Regions from separate parts of the Fusibacter fontis genome, predicted to be linked through region 3. Evidence: riboswitches for the same ligand, from Rfam matches in the RefSeq annotation. Region 3 holds a riboswitch; each other region holds the start of a gene.
What was found. A riboswitch is a leader RNA that binds a small molecule or an ion and turns the genes downstream of it on or off. The one in region 3 is predicted to bind cyclic di-GMP.
Positions count from the first base shown of each region.

Region 1: it holds a riboswitch for cyclic di-GMP, as region 3 does, so the genes downstream of both, ACZ41W_RS06845 (transglutaminase-like domain-containing protein) here and ACZ41W_RS10415 (InlB B-repeat-containing protein) in region 3, are expected to answer to the same signal.
Region 2: it holds a riboswitch for cyclic di-GMP, as region 3 does, so the genes downstream of both, ACZ41W_RS01180 (hypothetical protein) here and ACZ41W_RS10415 (InlB B-repeat-containing protein) in region 3, are expected to answer to the same signal.

Region 1 covers NZ_AP042445.1:1,516,720-1,520,010, forward strand. The annotation lists gene typA (translational GTPase TypA) at 1-998, opposite strand, end outside; gene ACZ41W_RS06845 (transglutaminase-like domain-containing protein) at 1,159-1,971, opposite strand; cyclic di-GMP riboswitch class I at 1,983-2,063, opposite strand; cyclic di-GMP riboswitch class I at 2,143-2,223, opposite strand; gene ACZ41W_RS06850 (class D sortase) at 2,348-3,055, opposite strand; gene ACZ41W_RS06855 (ATP-binding protein) at 3,227-3,291, opposite strand, start outside.
Region 2 covers NZ_AP042445.1:300,937-304,227, forward strand. The annotation lists gene ACZ41W_RS01175 (O-antigen ligase family protein) at 1-1,460, shown strand, start outside; cyclic di-GMP riboswitch class I at 1,585-1,667, shown strand; gene ACZ41W_RS01180 (hypothetical protein) at 1,852-2,322, shown strand; gene ACZ41W_RS01185 (prepilin-type N-terminal cleavage/methylation domain-containing protein) at 2,334-3,291, shown strand, end outside.
Region 3 covers NZ_AP042445.1:2,333,935-2,337,225, forward strand. The annotation lists gene ACZ41W_RS10415 (InlB B-repeat-containing protein) at 1-1,877, opposite strand, end outside; cyclic di-GMP riboswitch class II at 1,900-1,983, opposite strand; gene ACZ41W_RS10420 (methyl-accepting chemotaxis protein) at 2,176-3,291, shown strand, end outside.

The sequences.
Region 1 (3,291 bases), 820 kb from region 3:
AAATGGCGATTGGTTACGAACTTTCCGCTTTTTCCACAGAATGGTGAATCGTTAATTAAAAAGTTCATAGAAAGTGTCGGTTCCTCGATTTCAATCATTTCCATTGGTTCAATAAAACTTGGATTACAAATCGTCTCACCAATAGAGATATTGTCGATTCCGGCAATAACCACCATATCACCCGCTATAGCTTCTGATACTTCACGTTTGTGTAAACCTTCATACACGTATAATTTGGATATTTTTGCACGTTCTTGTACGCCTTCGCTTTTGCATACAATCACTTGATCCCCTTGTTTAATGGTGCCTCTTGTCACACGACCAATACCTAAACGTCCCACATAATCATCATAATCAAGGGATGATATTTGCATTTTCAAAGGCTCTGACGGATCTTCAGAATAAGGCTTCACGTGGTCTAAAATCAAATCAAATAGTGGGGATAAATCATTGCTTTCATCTTCAAGCGATAATTTCGCAATCCCTTCTTTTGCAATACCATATACAATTGGGAATTCTAATTGTTCATCATTGGCATTTAACTCTACAAATAAGTCAAATGCTAAATCGACAACTTCTTCTGCTCTTTGGTCTTTTTTATCAATTTTGTTAATAAAGAGGATAGGTCTTAATCCCCTTTCCAATGATTTCTTTAAAACAAATCTTGTTTGTGGCATAGGGCCTTCACTTGAATCCACTAATAGGATTACGGTATCCACGGTTTTCATGATGCGCTCTACTTCTGATGAGAAGTCCGCATGGCCTGGTGTATCCACTATATTAATTTTATGATTTTTATACATAATCGAGCAGTTTTTTGAATAGATTGTAATGCCGCGTTCTCTTTCAAGATCATTGCTATCCATGACGCAATCCGGTACAACTTCATTCTCTCTAAAAACATTATTTTGACTCAAAAACGCATCGACTAAAGTTGACTTTCCTGCATCGACGTGTGCGATAACAGCGATATTGATAATTCCATTACTTTGTGACATTCATATTCTCCTAACTGATTCTAAAAAAAAAATTCAACTTTATAATTCTATCCTATTTTCACATGAAATGATATGAATTATTGACAATTTACAAAAAATTAAAAAAAAAGCACCCCTATAAACAGTTTTATAAAGATGCTTTGTTTCAAAATAAAATTATTTAATATATTTTAGTCACAGTATACTCTTCACTCGATTTGTAGATTTGTGAACCCTTTTTGAGTTCACCTTTCGTACTATCAACTGTAGAGTCAATTGTTTTCCAGCTGCCGTTTACATATACTGCATTCCATGCGTGGTACACGCTACCCGTCGTAGTGCTATACCCCTTAATCAATTGAGTCGGTATACCTACACTGCGCGACATCGCTGCAAAAACCGCTGCATAATCGTAACATATACCTGAATGTGAACGCATTAACTCGTCAACATTTGGAATATAGCCAGACGAAACTGTTTTAGCTTTATTATAATCATACGAAAACTGTTGAGTGACATAACGGTAAATGGCTAAGACTTTTTCTTCATCTGTTTTCGCATCACGTGTCAACGATTGAGCGAGTTCGACAACTGTTGAACTACCTTCCCAATTAATATCTTGAATGCTATTTAAAAATACTGAATTTGAATCTTCGAGATTTAAGTCAATTGTAGCTTGAGATAACTCCTTGTACTTGGTTCCACTGATTTGTTCCATGATTCGAACTTGATACACACCATTTCCCATTTGCAGTGGGAATTGAACAGGTTGCGTCGTGTTTAGTGGATACGTATACCTTGTTCCATCTTTTTCAATCAAGACCACGTTTTTAGTCTGACTCAATTGAGACATTTGAATCTTTACAACTCCCTTTGAATGAAGTGCTTCAATCAAAATCTCATCAGAAGCATAAGAGGGAACGACAACTGCTACTTGAACAATTAGTAAAACTAATGCAAACAAGCAGACTGTAAAACGGTTAAATCGTTTCATATTGCTCTCCTTTCGGTAGCGCGGCTGCCATTCTTTCGAAAGGCCCTATGGCTTTGCGTCCCATCGTTTCCAATGGTTTGCTATTATCGTTGAAGAGACTATCTTTCACGTATTCAATTTTCAGTTTTCAATTTTTAGCTTTTAGTTTTCAAAAAATAGAAAAACTTTCCATTCGGTAGCGCGGCTGCCATTCTTTCGAAAGGCCCTATGGCTTTGCGTCCCACCGTTTCCAATGGTTTGCCGTTATCGTGAAAAGATACTTCTTCACTAAGTGTTACTTACATTATAGCATGTGTACTTCAAAAAACTATTAAATAATCATGACAAATGGCGAAACCAACGAGATTTTCACCCTGATATTTTCACACTGATATTTCTACGGATTTTGTAGCGCATGAATAATGAGTCGATGCGTCGGGTTTTTAACAGGATCACAAGTGACCAATGTTAAAATCTTATCCTTTCCATTGCTATTTAATACAGAAACATCTTCCGGTTCAACAATATGCACTTTATAAACGGTGTATTTATAGATTTTTTCTTTTGTGACAATTTCAATCACGTCACCATTTTTAATTTCATTGAGACGATTAAAAAACACACCATAAGAGCGACCGCGGTGACCTGCGATTGAAACATTTCCCACTTCGCCAAATGCACTACTACCTTTAATAATGGCTGCACCACGATTTAGATTTTTCTCCGTCGCGCCTACTAACACTGGCATCAAAACATCAATCTTTTTGATTTTTATCTTGGCAACAACGCTTTTGTCTACTACAGGTGCTTTCTTTTCTGTCGTTCCCTCGGAGGTTCCTTCTGAAGTAGCGGTTGTTTGATTTTCTGTTTCAGTTGTTCCATCTGTTTCTGCAGCATTTGAGCTACTATAAATATCTTCGAGTCCGATATAATCTGATGCTACTTCTTCAGGTGCGTTGATACTGAGTTCGAGCTCATCATCAAACGCAGCAAGCAGTTTTTGCTGCCAATAATAAGCATAGATTCGATCATAAATAGGAAAAGCAGCCACTGCGATTCCGACAATGATTAATACTGTCGAAATGATTTTTCTTTTTTTACTCATAGCTCTCTCCTCTATCAATCTAAATGACTATAGCCATCTAAAAAAAACAGTAAAACGCCCGAACCGATTCCAAAAACACTAAGAGCGATGCGTATCGAAGCGTCTATTTCGATATAATTAGTCAAAATAACAAATAATATAGATACAACAATTACCTGAATACCCATTTTTCTAAAATTCAATTGGCACCTCAGAACTTTTAACTTTTATTTCTTCTAATCCTTCTGCAATGTATT
Region 2 (3,291 bases), 1.3 Mb from region 3:
TGCATGGATATGTTCACCATGGCGAAGGTATTCTTGTTCTTATATCCTATTTGATTATGTTTGTTTTAGCCTATCAGCAAGTGACTTCTGAAAAAGCGATTAAAATCATTATAGGATCTTTATTGATTTCAGCCTTTATGATCTGTTTACTTGGATTTTTTCAGTTTTTTGGTAAAGATTATTTAAATACATGGATTGGCAGACGATTAATTTATCCTTTTCAATATCATTATATTGCTGATTCAAAAACCATTGTTAATGTGGGAAAAGAAATTATTGCAACCATGGGCAATTCGAATTATGTTGGAAGCTATATGGCGATGGTATTTCCTCTAGCGACAGCATTATACTTCGGGATAAAAAGCCGCTTAAAAACAGGATTATTTTCTGTTCTGTTGTTGTTGTTTTTTGCTGTGTGGATTGGATGCAAATCTAGAGCGGGGATGCTAGGTGGCATGATTGCGTTGTTAATTATAATTCTATTCATGAGAAAACAAATTTGTCGTGACAAATTTAAAATATTCATTATTATTCCAATGATTTGTATCGCATTGATGATGAACACGTTTTCAGATGGTTCATTATTCGGAAAAATCAAGAGTTTCAACCCTGACATTGAAAAGACAAGTGATGATCGTTTAATGGTTAAGTCATTTGAATTAAATGATAATTTCGGTAAAATAAAAACCAATCACTATACAATTGCTTTTTCAGTCAATAAGGGATATGTTCATTTTTACAACGATAATAATGTGCAATATGCGAAAGAACACATCAACGAGGATTCGTATTTAATTCATATTGATGATACTGAAACCCTAAAAGTACAAGAAATTGTTTCGTCAAAAAAAACAATTCTTATTACTACTTTGGATAACATAAAACTCAATTGGTATATTAAAGAGGATGTTATACAATTAGGTGGAAAATTAGGCGAATTTCATACAAGTGTATATGAACCTGAAAAATGGGGATTTGAAGGTAGAGAAACTTTTGCGTCGGGTCGTGGGTATATATGGTCGAGATCATTTCCGCTAATTAAGAATAACCTTTGGTTAGGTACAGGACCAGACACGTTTGGAATGTACTTTCCTCAAGAAGATTTTGTGGGGAAAGCCAATTATTTTAGAACCCTTAGTATGGTTGTAGATAAGCCACATAGCTATTACTTACAGTTACTTATTAATACGGGATTAATTTCGCTGATCACTATGTTGATTTTGTTTTTATCTTATATTTTAAAAACGTTTATGCAATTATACACATGTAATTTTACTCAACGTTGTCAGTCCAATATGAATGATTTCTATGCATATGTAGTGGGAATCTTTGCCGCTGTAATTGGTTATCTTATCGCTGCAATATTTAATGATAGTGTTGTTTCTGTAGCTCCGATATTTTGGATCTTATTAGGAATTGGATTTGCATCTCATAGATTAATGAAGTGTAAATGTCTTTAAAATTGCAAAATATGAAAATAAGAACAGCTTGAAATGAGAACATGTAGACAATTTTACACGGATACGATATAATAATGAATATATAAACAATTTAAAAAGGCTTACAATATCAGCCTATTCAACACTATATATTTGGCAAACTATTTGAAAAAATAGGACGCAAAGTTTGAAGTCTAAGGAGTTATCTATGACGGTTCGGCTGCAGTTTGTAAACTGCGGCCTTTTTTATTTTGGATTGTCAATGACAATTCAAGCAAAGTCTGCGTAAGTATTGATTATTTGGATATAATAATGAGTAATAATGTAGTGAAAATTTCACGTTAGAAAGATTTCACCCATGTAAGTTCATATTCACGAGATATGATTGAACACAAATATTCGGGAGGTCCTTTTGAATCGTATGTTAAGCAAGTATAAGAGGATTCAAATATTTTTAAACGAGTCTAAAGGCGGTACTTTAGTATTTATTTTGATGATTTTAATGGTAGTCGGAATATTACTTGCTGCTATTCAAGCTGTTTTTGTCGGCAACTTAAATCAAGCAAAGTCGCAAGAAGAAGATGTTGAAACGTACTATTTAGCATATTCAGGCGCTGAGATGGCATATGCTGCTTTAATTAATAATTCGTTTGAATTAATGAATCGTTTAAAAAACAATACAGTTTCATCTTATACAGAGAACGATATCGCTTTAGGCAATGGTACAATTGATGTGAGTGCTATAAAATCAACTGATTCCGGATTTGTCGATTGGATAAAAATCACTTCAATTGCTACAATGAACGATACAGGAGAAACATATACTCGAATCATGTATTTTGATCCTGCAGATGTGAGCAAGAAAGTTTGGAAAAATAATTAGGAGTGATTTAAATGACAAGAATAAAAGGATTTACTTTAATTGAATTGATTGTTGTTATCGCACTAATTGGAACTGTATTAGCCGTGGGGTTTAACATGTTCATTTTTGCAAATAAAAGCCATGAAATGGTAATTGTTGAAGCAGATATACAGCATAATGTAAGAATTGTAAGCAAAACAATTAATAACATCATTAGAGATTCATCGGGTGTTTTTGTATTGGCGAAAGATTATCCAACGCCTTCAACAAACATAGCAGACTATTTTTCGGATGAATGGAACTACTTAATGATCAATTCCAATAAAACTCAACTTGTTGAGTGGGTTTGGGATGGTACGCAACATGTTCAAAGAGTGCTTGCAACAGCTGAACCAGGAGTAACTTTTGATTTAACTTTTGATAAAGATAATGCGCCGGACGTTGATCGACTGTTGAAGTTTTCATTAGCCGTAAATGTCAATGGCAAAACAAGAACTGTTAGTTCCGAACTTGAAAGTGTCAATACCCTACAGGTCATTGATCGTTCATACGGAAATGTGGCAAATACGCTTGCATATCGTTCAGATCCAAGACTCACTGACGTTGCAGTTGCACAAGCCTCAGTTTCATTTGTCATCGACCGTTCAGGTAGTATGGATTACTCTTTAGGAGCAAGTACGAGACTCAACGTATTAAAGCAGGAAGCTACAAAAATGGTCCAAGGATTAGCGGATAATGAAAACATTTTTTTAAGTGTATCGCCATTTTCGTATAATGCGAACAGTACACTTGGAGATAATAAGAATGTAATGATTAAATTGCAACCTAATGTAAATACATTTATTGGAACGAGTGGCATCATCACAAACTTGACAGCTAATGGTGGTACGAATACAGGTGATGGCATGAGACGCGGATTACGTTCGATTGAAGCATTTAATAACGATCCAACAAATGCCAGCAAAATAACAAAGAATTTTATGATTATAC
Region 3 (3,291 bases):
ATCTGACCAGTAATTGTTTCTGGTGCAACGATATCCATTCCATTGTGCGTCCAATGGATGCTCACTGTACCATTTACAATTGGTACTGGTACAAAATGAGCGGTATAAGTGATGTCTCTATTTCCCATAACTGCAGTCATGGTCGCTTGATCACTTGTGTAAGCTGCATCGGTTTCATAATCCAGTTGAATTTGGACTTGTGAACCAACGGAAACAGGCATCTCTATTTCAGGGATTTCAATGACTTCCCATGACCAATGACTAAACAGATATCCGGTATTTGGTACAGCTGAAATGGTATAGGTTTCTCCTTCCATGTAGACGCCACTACCACTCAATGTACCGGTTCCAATAGGTTCATCGATTAATGTCACATTGTGTTTTGGAATTTCTCTGAAGTGTGCTGTATAAATCACACCTCGTTCTCCCATGACATCGGATAATGTTGGGTTATCATTTTCATTTGGAATGGGTTCTGAACCCGTATCAAGTGTTGAATACTCACTTGTTTCTTTCGGTTCAATGATTTCTTCTTCATAAACCCAAGTCCATTTCACAAATTCATACCCTGTGTTTGGAGTAGCAGTTAATGTATATGTTTCACCAGGGTAGTAGAGTCCAGCACCAGTTAAATTCCCACCTTCCATTGGATCTGCGATGGTTTCAACATTATAACCTTGGATTGGTTCAAAAATAGCGGTTCCATTTAAATCATACCATGGCATAATGAGTGTCAATGGATTGTCGTATACAACCCAAGGATTGCCTGGAATTGGAGGTACTGGAGGAGGCGTTGATCCACCGTCTAACAAGACGACAAATGGATTTTCATCAAATTCCCATCTGACAAATTGATACCCTCTGTTTGGTGTAGCTGTCATAGTGACGGTTTCGCCATCTTCATATATACCAGATGTTTCTGCAGTTCCAGAGCCCTCTGGAGAAACAGAAAGGTTTAGATGATACTCAAGAAGTTCATACATATGTGTGGTTACGATAATATCATAACTTGGAACGGTGATTTCAAAAGAATTTGGATATGACCAATAATTGGAATTTTTCATTGGTTCAATCCCACTGTTAATCGTAATCATCGGCTGTGGTTCAACCGAATAATATTGAAACCAATAACCATTTTCAGGTATCACTGTAATGGTAATTCGTTCGCCTTCAGGATAATACCCATTTCCTCCGACGATTTGTGCAGTTCCTTCAGGGTCGACAACTGTCTGGACATGTCGCATTGGAATTGGTTCGAAATTCGCTGTTAATGAGAGATCATGGTTTGGCATTCCAATATTTAGAGTGCTATTTGTTGAAAAAACAGTTGTTGTTCCTGTTTCAGTCCAGTTGACAAATCGTGCACTTTCGAGCGGATTTGCAATAAGCGTTATTGGACTGTCGTAAGGATACTCATCTGCTGGAGTTCCCGTAACTGTTCCTAGATTCAAATCATTTGAACCATAAGTCAATGTGTAATACTCCATGTTAAACACTGCTTTAAAATCTAGTGGAGATACTGCTGGTAGTGTTAAGTCACTTGTTCCATCTGGATGATTGGATATTTCAATTCCATTAAAAAATCGATCCATCTCAGTAATTGAATGGTAATTACTGCTCATTGGTAACTTCATTTCCCAGTGATCAAAAGAATATCCAATGGCTGGTTGTGCGGTTAAGTGACAAATTGAAAAAAGATTCCACATACCCGCACCTGAGACTGTACCACCATTTGATGGTTCTGCAATTGCTGATATTAAAACTTGCGGAATCGGGATTGGGCCACAATCCGTTTCTTCAGCAAATGTGTACGATTGTCCCCCGACAATCAACATCAAGCTGAGTAAAATCATTACAAATTTTTTACCTACTTTCATAACATACTCCTCTCTTTAATGACTAAAGAAAGGCCGGTTGCACTATTTGCTCCACAGTATTCAAGTGCCCATTTTAGAAAACTGTTTCATCACATCCTCCTTATACAAAGTAAAACATCTAAAACAAAACAAACCATCGACGATCCATTCCTCAGTCCTCGACGTTTAATTTATACCTTGTTTAAAGTGATACAAACGCTTGTGGATAATGTCACGCGTGACACTGTCATTTAACTGTACTTTGTTATTCTTTTCTCTCTTCGGGTATAATACCATCGATGAATTCAAGGAGGTCACTGTGAAAATCTTAAAAAATGAAACGAGTATCCGCTTTCGAATGATAACTGTAACTGCTATCATCATAGTGATTGTTACAGTTGCTTTAATTGCTAGTCATTATCGAGATTCTATGGCCCTTGTCAAAGAAACTGCCATTTCAAGAGCTGTTCAAGTAAAAAATTTTATAGCACCTGAAGTTGAACAATCCTTAGAGGATTATGTTGAAATTGCCACGGCTGGCGATTCAACTTCAGATATTTATACTCAAATAAAATCAAAAATTGAAACCATTCAAGGTGTGACAGGGGCAAAATTCGTCTATCTGTCCCTTAAACTTGAAGGACAATGGATTTATTTTGCAGATGGCTATGAAGCTGGAAATCCGCTTTTTACGCCCCTTTCTACGCCAGTAGAATCTGACTATGAATCTATCTATGAAATGCTTGAAACCTCCGGAGAAGAAATCCCTGGAAAATACGAAAATGGCGACTTTGGAAGGCTCATGAGCAGTTATTTTCCAGTAAAAGATGATAGTGGACGTGTGGTCGCTGTTATAGGTACGGATTTTGATATTGAACAAAATTACCAGTTTTTTATTAAGCAATTTATTAGAAGTCTTATTATTTCACTTGTTTTAATGCTATCCACAATATTTGTCATCGATCTATTTATTCGAAAATGGATTACGTTGCCTTTACAGACCATGCTGACGGCGACAACTGCTATTTCAAATGGAGATCTTCAAAGCAGTATGCCCGATATCGGCAAAGGTGAAGTGCTTAAATTATCTGCCTCTATTCAGCAGATGCAGCATCAGCTACGCTCAATTGCCATACAAATTCAGCAAACCGCTTCACAGGTTTCAGAAGGTGCTGCACATCTAAGTGAGATGAGTTTGCAACTTTCTCAAGATGCCAGTGAACAGTCCCATGCAGCAGCAGGCATCACGACTTCTATTGCACAGCTTGAAAGGGATGCAAGGCGAAGCGCTGAAAACGCTTCAAATGGGCTAATGCTTTCAGAAAATGCCATTTCTGAAGTGATAAGTGGGACAAACGGTGCTTCCCAACTGGTTCACACGATGCAGGATTTAGAGAAATCGGCGCTCGAAATGAAACGCATTAATCGGGTCATT